3 regions of the Ancylomarina subtilis genome follow, and region 3 is predicted to be linked to each of the others. Evidence: riboswitches for the same ligand, from Rfam matches in the RefSeq annotation. Region 3 holds a riboswitch; each other region holds the start of a gene.

Region 1 (4,903 bases), 430 kb from region 3:
AATATGTGATTTTTGCTAAGCATCACAACCTATATTGGATGGATGCTGAAAACTACAAGAAAGCTCAGAAGAATGAAAAGGACTCAACCATTGTAGAGCACCAGCTAACCACTGATGGTATTGAGCACTACTGTTACGGCACCAACTCTTATGGTAAAACCAATAGAGAAAAAGAAGAAGAAAAGGATAAAAGAAAAGAGGCTTATGTCACCTTCTCTTCTGATTCAAAGAAATTTGCTCTTACGCGTGAAGATGAGCGTGAAGTGAAAGATCTTTGGGTTATCAATTCAGTAGCTAAAGGTCGTCCGACTTTGGAAAGCTATAAATACCACATGGCTGGCGAGAAAGAAGCTCCTCAGTACGAGCTTCAAATTTTCGACTGGGAAAGCAAAAAAGCGGTCAAAGTTAAAGCAAATGCGTTCAAGGATCAGACCCTTTCAATTTTGACCGCTCCAAGAAAGAAGCGTAACGAGGCTGATGATGTCAAATTCTCGAAATGGATGAATAAGGGAAGTGATTTGCTTTATTTCAAACGCACTAGCCGTGATATGAAACGTGTGGATATCTGTACGGCTAACACCACAACCGGTGAAGTTAATATCCTTATAGAAGAACGCTTAAACACTTATATCGAAGGCAGAAGTCCTTTCGCATTGGTAAATAACGGAAAAGAAATGATCCATTGGTCAGAACGCGATGGCTGGGCTCATTTTTACCTTTACGATGGTCAAGGAAAACTAAAGAACCAAATTACTTCAGGTCCATGGCACTGTGACGGAATTCAGGGCATCGATGAGCAAAACCGTGTCCTTTATTTTACAGCGAATGCTCGCGAAAAAGGTGAAGACCCTTATTACTCGCATCTTTACCGTGTGAATTTTGACGGTACAGGTTTAAAACTTCTTAATAAGGGTGATTTCGATCACAAAGTAAATTTGAATGATCAAACTCACTACTTTGTAAATAACTCTTCAAGAGTTGACTCTGCTCCTGTTTCTGCACTTTACAATTCAAGAGGAACGAAATTGATGGATCTTGAAGAAACTGATTTAACTCGCTTATTTGAGACAGGTTATAAATTCCCTGAGACTTTTAAAGTAAAAGCAGGCGATGGCGTAACTGATATTTACGGCGTAATGTACAAGCCATTCGATTTCGATCCTAATAAAAAGTACCCAATCCTAACTTACGTTTATCCAGGACCTCAAACTGAAGCGGTTTACAAAAGTTTCTCAGTGCGTATGGATAGAGCTGACCGTATGGCTCAATTAGGCTTTATTGTAGTGACAATGGGTAACCGTGGCGGTCATCCTGCCCGATCTAAGTGGTATCACAACTACGGTTATGGCAACCTAAGAGATTATGGTTTGGAGGACAAAAAAGTGGGTATCGAACAATTGGCTGACAGATACAGTTTTATTGATATCAATAAAGTCGGAATTTACGGTCACTCAGGGGGTGGATTCATGTCAACGGCGGCTATGTTGGTTTATCCTGATTTCTTTAAAGTAGCGGTATCTGCCGCGGGGAACCACGATAACAATATTTACAACCGCTGGTGGAGTGAAACACATCATGGTGTGAAAGAAGTTGTGAGCGAAAAAGGTGATACCACTTTCCAATACAAGATTGACACCAACCCTAGCCTGGCTAAGAACCTGAAAGGGAAATTGATGATTGTTACCGGTGATATCGATAACAATGTTCATCCTGCCAACAGCATCAGAATGGCCAATGCCCTAATTAAGGCAAACAAACGATTCGATTTCTTCTTATACCCTGGCCAACGTCATGGTTTTGGTAATATGAGCGAATACTCGTTCTGGCTGCGTGGTGAATATTTCTGTAAATATCTGATCGGTGATTTCAGATCGTCTGCTGATTATGTCGAAATGCAAAAAGATCAGCCCAGCAACAAATAGCTTTAATAACTGATAAGACAATGATATCCCGACTTACTTTGGCAAGTCGGGATTTTTTTTTTACACTGCTCCCGATCTTGCCCTATCCAAAAAAAGGATTGAATTTAAATAATACATTTAAACAAATCCAAAACCTTAAGATCACCAAACAAAATGACCATTGTTCATTACTTCTTAATAACTATAATGATTTTTTCATTTAGAATATCAATTTTCATTCTACTTTTATAAAGCAAAATTGATCAAGGGAATACTGTTAAAATCAGTAGCTGTCCCCGCAGCCGTAAATTGCAATTAGGTTTTACTTATTAAAAAGCCACTGTCTGCCTCAAGCGTATGGGAAGGCCAAGTAAAATGCAATAAGCCGGAAGACCTGTCATTTTTGATCGTAATTCGTAGCTTTCGGGAGAAAAAGCTTAGGAAGACTTTACTGCTTTCTTGTATTCTACCCCCAGCTACCATTAATTCTTTAATTTAAAATTTAAGACATGATGAAAATTAATGGTGCTATTAAAACAGTACAAAAACGCGACGGTCGAATCGTCGCCTTCGAATCGGAAAAAATTGCCTTTGCCGTATTCAAAGCCTTACGTGCCGTTGGTTCGCCCAACCGAGCCCTTGCCGATCAAATCACGAAAAGTGTTATTGCAAAACTTAAAACGGATGCCCCCAGTGTCGAAGACATTCAGGATGCTGTCGAGTTTGAACTCTTCGAGCAGAAACACTATCAGGCTGCCAAGGCTTATATTATTTATCGAAAACAACACGAGGGCATCAGGGATGTAAAAGAGCTCTTTTCGAATATCGATATCATCGATGATTACCTAAACAATAACGACTGGCGAATTAAAGAGAGTGCCAATTCATCCTACTCATTGCAGGGGATGAATCAACACATTTCCACAATCATCAGCTCGCAATACTGGCTAAATAAAATTTATCCAACCGAAATTGGTCAGGCGCACAAGCAAGGCAAACTCCACATTCACGACCTGGGCTTTGTAAGTGTCTATTGTGTGGGATGGGATTTGCAGGAAATTATTCGAATTGGATTTAAAGGCGTACCGGGCAAGGTTGAAAGCAAACCTGCCAAACACCTGAGAACCCTACTGGGACAGATCGTCAATTTCTTTTATACCATGCAGGGCGAAGCTGCCGGAGCCCAAGCCTTCTCTAATTTTGACACCTATCTGTCACCCTTCATTCGTCACGACAATTTGTCGTACAAGGAAGTCAAACAGGCACTTCAGGAGTTTGTCTTTAATATGAACGTGCCCACCCGTGTCGGGTTTCAAACCCCCTTTACCAATATCACCCTCGATTTGGAGATTCCCAACAACATGAAGGACACAGCTGTGATTATTGGCGGTGAATTGCAGGAAACGACTTATGGCGACTACCAGCACGAAATGGATATCTTCAATAAAGCCTTTGCTGAAGTGATGACTGAGGGCGATGCCTGCGGTCGTATATTCTCATTCCCTATACCGACCTATAACATCACCAAAGATTTCGACTGGAATAACGAATACCGTCAGCCCATTTGGGAGATGACAGCCAAGTATGGCATTCCCTATTTCTCAAATTTTGTGAATTCCGATATGTCACCCGACGATGTACGTTCGATGTGTTGCCGTTTGCGTCTGGATACCACCGAATTGAAATCACGTGGTGGCGGTTTATTTGGTGCCAATCCTCTAACGGGTTCTGTGGGTGTGGTGACACTAAACCTGCCACGCCTGGCTTACGAATCGAAAAACGAAGACGAACTTCTGCAAAGAGTTGACAAATTGATGGGTCTGGCTAAGGACAGTCTGGAGATTAAACGTAAAGTGATCGAACAACTCACCGAAAATGGTTTATATCCCTATTCCAAGTTCTATCTGCGAAACATCCGCAAGAAGAATGGCGCCTACTGGGACAATCATTTCTCGACCATAGGTCTGGTGGGCATGAATGAATTGCTGCTGAATTTCCTTGGAACAGATATCACAACCAAGGAAGGACATGCTTTTGCAGTAAAAATCATGGACTTTATGCGTGATAAATTGCAAGAGTTCCAGGAAGAAACAGGACACATCTACAATTTGGAAGCCACACCTGCTGAGGGAACAACCTACCGATTGGCTAAACTCGACAAGAAGGAATTCCCGGATATTATTGTGGCCAACGAAAACCAGGTGAAAGAACAAGACGCGGCGCCTTATTATACCAACTCCACCCAATTGCCCGTGGGCTATACCGACGACATTTTTGAAGCTCTGGAACTGCAAGACAGTTTGCAAACCAAATACACAGGTGGAACCGTATTCCATACCTTTGTGGGCGAAAGCCAATTGCCTCCCGAATCCGTAAAAAAATTAGCCAAAACCATTTGTGAAAACTTCAAACTGCCCTACTTTACCCTGTCTCCCACATTCAGTATCTGTCCCGAGCATGGCTACATCTACGGTGAGCACAAAACTTGCCCCAAATGTGAGGACGTAGGGAAGCATAATATCTGTGAAGTCTATTCCCGCATTGTGGGCTATTTGCGTCCCGTTGATCAATGGAACAATGGCAAGCGAGCTGAATACCATGACAGAAAACTCTTTGATAAGATGATTGAAGTAGAAGAAATTGAACTTATTTAAACTCTTATCTCAATGAAAATAGCAGGATTCAAAAAACAAAGTCTTATCGACTATCCTGGAAATATCAGCTCTGTGGTTTTTACACAGGGCTGTAATTTTCGCTGTGCGTACTGTCATAATCCCGATCTGGTCTTACCCGAAAAATTTAGCTCATGTTATGAGGAAAATGAACTATTTGCTTATTGGCAAAAGTACCAACACTTATTAAATGCCGTTTGCATCACAGGTGGTGAACCCTGTATACACAACGATTTGCCTGACTTCATTCGTAAAATTAAAAATCTGGGACTGAAGGTCAAGTTAGATAGTAATGGAACCTATCCCAATCAGATTAAGTATCTTATAAAA
Region 2 (4,903 bases), on a different contig from region 3:
GATCCATTTCGTTTAAAACAAATTCTATTGAATTTAGGTTCGAATGCAATAAAATTTACCGAGAAAGGCTCAGTGAAAATTAAGGCTGTTATGGAATCTGAAGGGGCTAAGTACAAACTTAAGGTCAGATTAATTGATACTGGTATCGGAATTTCATCTGATAAATTGGAGCATGTGTTTGAAGATTTTAGTCAGGCAGAATCCTTTTCAGCGAGAAAATATGGTGGAACCGGTTTGGGCCTTTCTATCAGTAGGCGTTTGGCTCGAATGCTAGGAGGAGATCTAACCGTGAATAGCGAATTAGATAAAGGATCTGAATTTTGTTTGGACCTTCCGATAGAAATGGGGGAGGTTATTACAGACGAATCCGTACTGAAGCAGATCAGTAAGGTACCAGAGATGCTTAAGCTGAAGAAGATTCTGATAGCAGAAGATGATGAATACAGTTCGCTTTTAATGCGAACCGTTTTTAAAGGATGGGGATTGGAACCGACCTTTGTTAATAATGGATTAAAGGCTCTTGAGTGTTTGAAAGAATCTGCCTACGATATCTTATTGACAGATATACACATGCCGGAAATGGGAGGTGTAGAGCTAAGTCGTAATATCCGGAATGATTTGAAGTCTGATATGCCGATTATTGCTTTAACGGCCAATGTTCGTCAGGTCGATTTGGATAAATACATAAAGGAGGGCATGTCAGCTTATTTGTTGAAACCTTTTGATGAATCCGTCTTGTTGGAGATACTTTGTGAGCAATTGAATATCGATCTTGAGATGAATGAGATTGAAGAGGTGCCGTCTACTAAAGAAGCCCAGCATTTATTATTTGATTTATCGGAGATAGAAAAATTTACTGCATCAGACCCAATACTCATCGATCAGGTACTTTCCAGTTTTGTTCGTATTGCAAAAGAAAGCTTGTTGCTTCTAAAGAAAGCGAGCGAAGAAGAAAACTATATTCAGCTTGGCGAAGTTGCTCACAGAATGCTAAGTTCCTATCGACAGCTTAAGATAGACTCTGCCAGTGAAATTCTACTTGAGTTAGAAAAAATGATTCATCAGGAAGATACCAATTACTCGAATATTGACGAGCTGAACGCAGCCATAGCTCAGCTTGAAGAAATTTCGAATGAGGTGTTTGATCAAATCAATGAGTTGAAGAATTAGCCTTCAATACCATATTGCTTCATTTTTGTGTAAAGCGTTTTTCTGTCGATATTGAGTAAACGGGCTGCTTTCGATTTATTATTATTGACTTCTTTAAGGGTATTTATAATCTTATCTCTCTCAGTTGAAGCCTGAAGCAGTTTAAGATCCGTCGTACTATTATCTACACTTGATGTTTCCTGATAATGCAAAATTTCAGGAGGTAGAGCTGATGTTTCAACACGTTCACCAGTACTTAAAAGAAGGGCTCTGCGAATCACATTCCTAAGTTCACGTAAATTTCCTGGCCAATTGTAAGCTTTGAGTTTCTGAATAAATTCTTCAGAAAATTCGGTGATATTTTTATTCAGTTCCTGATTTGAAAGTTGAAGGAAATTATCGGCAAACAGTTTGATGTCTTCTTTTCGATCACGCAGAGCAGGAACCGATATTTTGAATTCGTTCAAACGGTGATAAAGATCTTCTCTGAAATTTGAATTATTCACTTCTTTAATCAGGTCTTCGTTGGTGGCAACAAGAATTCGAACATCTGTATCGATATCATCATTGCTTCCCAGTTGTCTGATTTTTCTTTCTTGTATAGCTCTTAAAAGTTTGATCTGAATTTCGTAGGACAGATTTCCTATCTCATCTAAGAAGAGAGTTCCACCTTTAGCATGTTCGAATTGCCCTTTTTTATCAGAGATAGCGCCGGTAAAAGCACCTTTGTTATGTCCGAAAAGCTCACTTCCGGCTAATTCGTTTGATAAAGCCCCACAGTCTACAGCGACAAAGTTCTTATCTTTTCGAGCACTAGCTTCATGAATTCTTCGGGCAACAATCTCTTTTCCAGTTCCACTTTCGCCCTCAATAATGACGGACATATCAGTAGGAGCAACCAAATTGATATATTGATCGATTTGGACTGAATTTGGACTTTTCCCACGAATAAATTCAATTTTCTTAACCTTATCAACTTTCTCTACAGTTTTAGATTTCTCGATTGCAGACTTGATAAGCACCAGAATTTCTTCAGGATTAAGAGGTTTTGTAACGTATTCGTAAGCCCCTAGTTTGATGGCATTCACAGCGGTTCGAATTTCAGCATAAGAGGTCATGATAATGACCGGGATGTGCGGATTCAGGCTTTTTATCTGCTTGAGAAGATCAAGACCATTGATGTCAGGTAGACGAAAATCACTAATGACTAAATTGGCCTTAAAGCTGCTAAATTTTTTTAATCCTTCATTGGCTGAAAAGGCGATTTCTGTTTCGTAACCCTTTTTGTTGAGAAGGCCTTGAAGCATAATGCAGATCGTAGGATCATCGTCTATAATGAGGATTTTATTCATAATGAGCTTCTGGTGATGCTTAACTGAGATAGTTAATTTAAACAAAATTAATTAAAAAGCTTTGACGGAATACTATGAGTTCGAAAAAAAAATAAAGGATTGTAAGCTTGCTTGAGCAATTTTACAATCCTTATAACAGTTACTTATGAATTTTCACGAGCGTATCTATGGCAAAGATCCGCTCTGCTTGCGTCAAAAAGTGAAAGGTTATAGCGACTTTCTGCTTTTCTTACCCGAAAGCTAAACTCATGATTATAGGCAGGTCTTCTGGCTTATCTCAATTTTGAACACCTTCCCGTCCACCTCAGCAGACAGTGGTCTTTTGTTCAAAATCTGGATTCGAACTGTGTCGAACCGAGAAATACAGCTGCGGGGACAGCTCCTGTTTTTAACAGGATTCCCTATTATTCCTTTCGGAACCCAAATCGTTCTGCAAGTTTAAACAAAAATAGATAAACCGCCAATTATTCCAGAAGACTGATTTTAAAAGAAATCCTCTTCTTCATTTTGGATTAAACCTTTATTCCTCGGGTTGTTAGATTGAGTGTCACAATCAAGATCAATATTGAAACCTTCTGGCTTTTCAAAATCACCTTTTGAAATATTTAAGCTTTCATCAGCATATACTTTTTGCATATAAAGGCCCCAAATTGGGAGAGCCATATTGGCACCTTGACCCAAGCTAATCCCTTCAAAGTGGATGGCTCTGTCTTCGGCACCAACCCAAACACCCGAAACAAGATTAGGTGTAACGCCCATAAACCAGCCATCGGAATGGTTCTGTGTTGTTCCCGTTTTACCACCTATTGGATTGTATAAATTGTATTTCCAGCCAAGACGTCTACCGGTACCTTGTTTGACGACACCTTTAAGTAAATTGGTCATTAGGTAAGCCGTTTTGGCACTCATCACCTCATGCTTCTGCGGTATAGAGTGAGCAACCTCGTTTCCTCTGCTGTCTTCTATTTTTGAAATAAAACGCGGTTTAATATAAACCCCTTTATTGGCATAAGTGGCATAGGCGCCTACCATTTCGCGGACAGTAATTTCAGATGTTCCCAGAAAGACAGAAGGAACCGGGTCGATTCGACTAATAATACCCATTTTCTTCGCCATATTAACAACGGTTTGTGGTTTGAATTGTTTCAGCACCCAACCGGATATATTATTGACTGAATGGGCAAGGCCCCACTTTAGGGTTACCATCTCTCCTGTTCTTGCACTTGTTGAGTTTCTTGATGTCCATGATGTGCCGTCGCCCATATCGAAGGTTTGTGCAATATTCGGCACCTTATCACAAGGGGTTAAGCCTTCTTGCATGGCTACAGTGTATAAGAATGGTTTAATAATAGAACCAACCTGACGCTTACCAAGGGTCACCATGTCATACATAAAGTGTTTGTAGTTAGGGCCTCCCACATAAGCTCTGACTTCACCTGTCTGAGGAACCATTGACATAAAACCAGCTCTAAGAAACCCTTTATAATATAACATCGAATCTATAGGAGAGAGTATGGTATCACGTTCTCCCTGCCATGTGAAGATTCTCATTTCAGTTGGTGTTGCAAAAATGTTTTTAATTGAATCAAGCGAAATCCCTTTGTTTTTCAAAACGCGATACCTTTCACTTCTTTTCATTGATAAAGTCAAATTGTTTTCGACAGCGTCGTCGTCTAAATCATCGGAGAAAGGTGGATTTTTGTGATTTTTTTTCTCATTATCGAATGCTGCTTGCAGATCAAGACCTAAATGTTCTTTTACAGCTTGTTCGGCGTACTTTTGCATGCGAGAATCAATGGTGGTATAGATTTTCAGACCATCCTTATAAATATTGTATGGCTGGCCATCAGCTTTTGTGTTTTTATTACACCAGCCGTAAAATGGATTATTCTTCCACTCTAATGAATCTTCAATAAATCGTTGCTGATTCCAAGAGGGATAATTTTCTCTTTCTGGTTTTTTGGCTGTAAGTGAAGTTCTCAAATATTCCCTAAAATATGGTGCACTCCCCCTTCGGTGGTCAACTTTTTGATAATCGAGACCAAGAGGAAGTAGTTTTAAAGAATCGTATTGTTGCTGACTTAGATAATTGTATTTTACCATTTGGCTTAAAACCACATTACGTCTATCGAGAGTTAATTCCGGTCGACGAAGAGGATTGAAGTAAGACGAGTTTTTAGCCATACCAACCAACATAGCCGATTGTTCAATTTTAAGTGAATCAGGAGTTGTATTAAAATAAACATGAGCAGCAGATTTTACTCCCACAGCCAAATTTAAGAAGTCATATTTATTTAAATACATGGTAAGGATTTCTTCCTTGGTATAACTCCTCTCAAGTTTAACACTGATAACCCATTCCCGAAATTTTCTGAAGACGATATCTAATTTGTTGCTGAATT
Region 3 (4,903 bases):
TTATTGTGAGCACCTCCCAAACTTGGAATTTCACCATTCTTTACCTTTACAGATAAACGTTTATTATAAATTTTGTTTGCACGGGTTATTCCCACAATTTTATCAGCAAGCCCTAACTCAACCAAAGGCCCAATATGAGTGTTGGAAAATACGGCCACAGAATTTATGGGTGTTTGGATATAAGTCACATTTTCAGCCTCAAAAAAAGGTAATGGTTTGCCTTTGGGAAATAAAATATATTTACAAAGCACAACATCATTCTTCCATGGATTATAAACCGTAATTTCCTTATAGCTTTCTTTAACATTAATGGAAAAGCCCCTGGCATATTTTACTTTTGTCTTGAAATCAGAGGTTATGCTATCGTCTTCAAAACAGGATTCCTTTTTCCAGGTCGAAGCTCCTTCACTACAGGCTGTCAGGCTCAATAAAACAACACTTAATATACAACTCTGCCACATCAGCATCTTCCATTTCATACTCGATCGTTTATACATAGCAATAGCTTACAATAATTTTCTGAAGTAATATAAATCGTGATTGGGTAATAATTCGGGATGAAAAATACAGATCATGTCTTTAAGAATGATATCAGGATGCATCACGCCACTTTCCCACCAATCGTTACCTCCACCGGGTCCTAATCGCTTATTATTATTAAACACCTGCTTCTGATTAAAAGCGTCGAACATTAAATAACGTTTATCCATATTACTCAATTCGCTTAATGAGTTGACAGCTCCCGGATTTAGCCAAAAGTCAGCATCCTGCTGCTTATCGAGAACACATTCGAAACTCATAGGTAAAGAGCCAGTCTTCTTTTCTCTTTTCCAATAATAATCAGCCCCGGCATCCTTCACCAATCGTGCCACATAGCTATCTCCTCCAGGTACATACCAAGTTCCACGAAAATTGTAATTCAGCAATACTGTGGGTAAGTTATTTACTTGTTTTGCCAATTCACGGGCTTTGAGGTATGATTTCACAACTTCATCAAAGGCTTGATCTGCCTCCTGATCTTTTCCCAAAAAGACTGCAAAAAACTTAATCCATTCGGCTCGTGCCAAAGGACAGGCTTCCATCCATTCAGAAACAAAACAAAGCTTAAGACCAATATCCATCATCCTTTTTTCCTCAGGAGAGATACTCTTGAATCCAGAAACAAAAACCAAATCAGGATCCCCTTCCAACAAGCTCTCGGCATCGGGTCTTGACATGCCTGTTGTTTTCAAATCAGTAAGTTTAGCCGTTTTGATTCTTTCTTTCAGATAAGCATTGTTTATAACCTTACCATTGCTAACCAAACTAACGACATCGAGACTATGCAGCATATTAAGAGGTTCAACATGAGTCGATGAGAGAATCGCTATTTTATTAATAGGACGACGAACCTTAATACAATTTTTAGGTAAATTAGCAGGGACTTTGGATAGAGAGTCCAAAACGCAATAGCACTGAGAAATCTCCCCTTCTTTCCATGGGTTGAGCAATTCAATAATCTGCCCTCCCTCAAAGGGCTTTATCCGAAAGCCTTTGGCATAATGGATATCGGGACTAAATGCCTTAATTGATTTTGTCTTCTGTGCAGTCAGAGTGGATTCTGTCTGTGGCTTCTTGATCTTGTGTTTACAACTGGTAAATCCTCCGCCTACCAGAATAACAAAGATGAATAATACGATCTTTTGCATATGCTTCAATTGCCGGAAAGAACAGAGTAAGCATATGAAACCATACAATTACAACTTTCTCCCCGAAGTTTTATGTTTAATTTCTGATAACAGGCAGGTATTCTGACTTATCCCACCTATGAAAACCTTCCCATCCCGATATCACGAAACAGTGGTCATTTTCCATAAGCATCACCCATAAGGGCCAGGAATTACAGCTGCGGGGACAGTACCGGATTCACACCGGATTCCCTTTAATCAGCCCGAAGGCTGAAAACCTAAATCAGCAGGACAAAACTACAATATTTTAAGAATAAAAAACAGTTATATGAATATTTGTTAAAATATTAACATGTAAAACATATAAGATGAAATATTCAGAAATCAAATATCGATCTACAGTAGGGATCATAAAATAGATTCATTATTCTTGCATTGCGCTTTTTTAAACATTTAATGTATTAAAGTGACTAAACTTAAACAACCAACTAAAAACCGTCACATGTTAAAAACACTTTACAAAGGATTCCTCTTTTCATGCCTCTTATTCACAATCTCGTGCACAACAAACCAAGACACATCTGATTTAATTCAAACCATCGATAACCGCCAGACTGAAAGTGCACTTCAGATAATTGATCATCTTAACAATTTAAATGAGCAAGACTCATTGGGTTTAGCCCCCATTCACTGGGCAGCCAAACGCGCTTTACCACAAATCGCAAAAGCCTTAATAAAAAAGGGCTGCGACATCAATCTAACGGATACACAAGGCTACACCCCCTTGAATTATGCCATAAAAGCCGATAATGATGAGATCGTACATTTACTTCTGAAGAATGGTGCTGTGGTTTATAAAAAGGGCTTATCCAATTTAAGCGATGGACCTTTTGTTGATTGGACTGAGAATGGACTTTACGCCTATTATTTAAAACACGATTCTCTCAGTTGTAAGACTTACATGACTGGCAAAACTATCGCTAGAGGAGTAAACGAATTTAAAGGTTGGGATGGGGACACGACGACCTACACTATCAGAAATACCAAAACTCCTAAATGGGAATTCAACACTCAAGAACCCATATTTGTTTTAGGTGATATTCATGGTCAGTACGACAGAATGATAAGTAACCTGCAAGCTCATGGCGTGATCGACAAGCAACTAAAATGGAGCTGGGGAAAGGGACATCTTGTTTTTGTAGGCGATATCTTTGATAGAGGTCAGAAAGTAACCGAAGCACTTTGGCTGATTTACAAACTAGAGCAGGAAGCTGACAAAGCCGGAGGGAAAGTGCATATTAGCTTCGGGAATCATGAATTGATGGTACTGAACAAGGATAACAGGTATATTGCCCGTGCGTACAAAAACCTGTGCAACAATCTAGGGCTGGATTACAATGCCTTGTTTCATCCCAATTCGGTATTGGGCGAATGGTTGCGATCCAAGAATTCGATGACCAAAATAAATGATGTACTCTTTGTTCATGGGGGTATCTCACAAAAACAAATCGATTCCAGAATGAGCCCAGAGGAGATAAACAAACTGATGAGACAGTATTTGATTTCCGGGAGCAATCCTAATAATCAGGACAAGCTGCAGCAAATTTTAAAAAGCTTTGGTCCATTCTGGTACCGTGGCTATTTTATGGATCGATCTCAATACAAAAAAATCACCGGGCAGGAACTAACTCCTATTCTTAAAGCTCTTAAGGTTTCCATAATTGTTGTTGGTCATACCGAAAACGATGAACTTAGTGCTTCTTTTAATGGCAGAATCATAGATGTTAACATTCCACTGGCTGAAGATTCAATCCCCAACCAAGCCCTGCTGATTGAAGATGGGAAATTCTATAGTCTGACCGAGGATGGTAATAAAACCTTGTTAAACTAAGCAAATCATCTAATTCAAGAAACAGCCCCAAAGAATGATAACGCTTTGGGGCCGTTTAAGTTTTTAATGATTTTTTCAAAGAGAAGTCTCCTATCATTCTGTCCATAGCGAACCAACCGAATAGGTTTTAGCTCTCCCACGAAGCAAAATACGATCTCCTAAATCGACACAAAACAACTGCCCTCCCCGCTCTGATATTTGTTTAGCATTCATCTCTTTTTTATTCAATTGTTCACTCCAGTATGGGGTCAATGAACAATGCGCTGATCCCGTTACCGGATCTTCCAAGATAGAAGCCTGAGGGGTAAAAAAGCGGGATACAAAATCGCAATGATTTCCTTTTGCCGTTACAATAACACCACCCGGATCGAGGTTAATTTGATCGAAAATCGGCCTGTCTATTTTAATATTCTGAATATCTGATTCATTTTCATAAACCAAAACGTAATCCCTTGCCTTCAAAACCTTTTGGGGCTGAAGATTTAAAGCCGCCTCAATAATTTGTGGCAATTCCGCTTCAACGGGTTTTCTCCTTGGGAAGTCAAGCGTATAAAGCCCATTTTCTGCTTTGACTTTCAATTCTCCACTAAGGCTTTCAAAAACGATTTCATCCTTGGGATATTTCAGAATCTCTTTCAAAACATGAGCACTTGCCAAAGTTGCATGACCACATAAATCCATCTCCACATCAGGAGTAAACCAGCGCAAATGCACCTTTTCTTCTTTTATAATAAAAAATGCCGTTTCGGGTACGGCATTTTCTTTTGCTATTTTAAATAAAAGCTCATCCGGCAACCAATTTTTAAGGGGAACCACGCAGGCCGGATTCCCTGCAAAAAGTTCATCCGTGAAAGCATCTATCTGATAAAGATCTAATTTCATTGTAACGTTTATTAAGGATAAATTCTTATTTCTTTAGGTAGGCATAGCCAGATTCGCCTGATGCAAATATCAATTCACTTCTTTTATAGTCATCTACTTCATAACTATCGGCCATCAATAACTCTTTATCAGTCAACTCAAATATTGTTCCTTCTACAAAATCCTTTTCATCTCCTGTATATTCAAGCATAGGATGCATATCTGTACCACTTGATTTTATGACATTGGGATCAGTAATTCTAATTTCTGATAAGGTATAGCTTCTTAACACGTCTTTTTTACCTGTTAAAATTCGTCCGAATGTATCTAACTGTACCCTCTCAAACTGAAGGGTGCCGTATGAAAATAGTTTCACCATTTTATGCCTAAAATTATATATGTGTTAATTTAAAACCTCCTACAAAAGTCGATCTATTTTAGCTGCCAATATAAAATCATTTTCGTGTAATCCATCAATTTTATG

What was found. Region 3 has a riboswitch for cobalamin ahead of EV201_RS00085 (ABC transporter substrate-binding protein). Riboswitches for the same ligand answer to the same signal wherever they lie in the genome.
Region 1: linked by a shared signal. The riboswitch ahead of EV201_RS01845 (ribonucleoside triphosphate reductase) and the one ahead of EV201_RS00085 (ABC transporter substrate-binding protein) in region 3 are both predicted to bind cobalamin.
Region 2: linked by a shared signal. The riboswitch ahead of EV201_RS13555 (sigma-54-dependent transcriptional regulator) and the one ahead of EV201_RS00085 (ABC transporter substrate-binding protein) in region 3 are both predicted to bind cobalamin.

What each region holds. Positions count from the first base shown of each region.
Region 1 covers NZ_SHKN01000001.1:439,296-444,198, reverse strand. Annotated here, with positions in the region: gene EV201_RS01850 (S9 family peptidase) at 1-1,922, shown strand, start outside; cobalamin riboswitch at 2,145-2,317, shown strand; gene EV201_RS01845 (ribonucleoside triphosphate reductase) at 2,411-4,555, shown strand; gene EV201_RS01840 (anaerobic ribonucleoside-triphosphate reductase activating protein) at 4,568-4,903, shown strand, end outside.
Region 2 covers NZ_SHKN01000003.1:57,381-62,283, forward strand. Annotated here, with positions in the region: gene EV201_RS13550 (ATP-binding protein) at 1-1,170, shown strand, start outside; gene EV201_RS13555 (sigma-54-dependent transcriptional regulator) at 1,167-2,501, opposite strand; cobalamin riboswitch at 2,742-2,940, opposite strand; gene EV201_RS13560 (transglycosylase domain-containing protein) at 2,985-4,903, opposite strand, start outside.
Region 3 covers NZ_SHKN01000001.1:12,873-17,775, reverse strand. Annotated here, with positions in the region: gene EV201_RS00090 (ABC transporter substrate-binding protein) at 1-479, opposite strand, end outside; gene EV201_RS00085 (ABC transporter substrate-binding protein) at 507-1,688, opposite strand; cobalamin riboswitch at 1,763-1,964, opposite strand; gene EV201_RS00080 (metallophosphoesterase) at 2,170-3,558, shown strand; gene EV201_RS00075 (PhzF family phenazine biosynthesis protein) at 3,652-4,440, opposite strand; gene EV201_RS00070 (gamma-glutamylcyclotransferase family protein) at 4,466-4,798, opposite strand; gene EV201_RS00065 (4a-hydroxytetrahydrobiopterin dehydratase) at 4,838-4,903, opposite strand, start outside.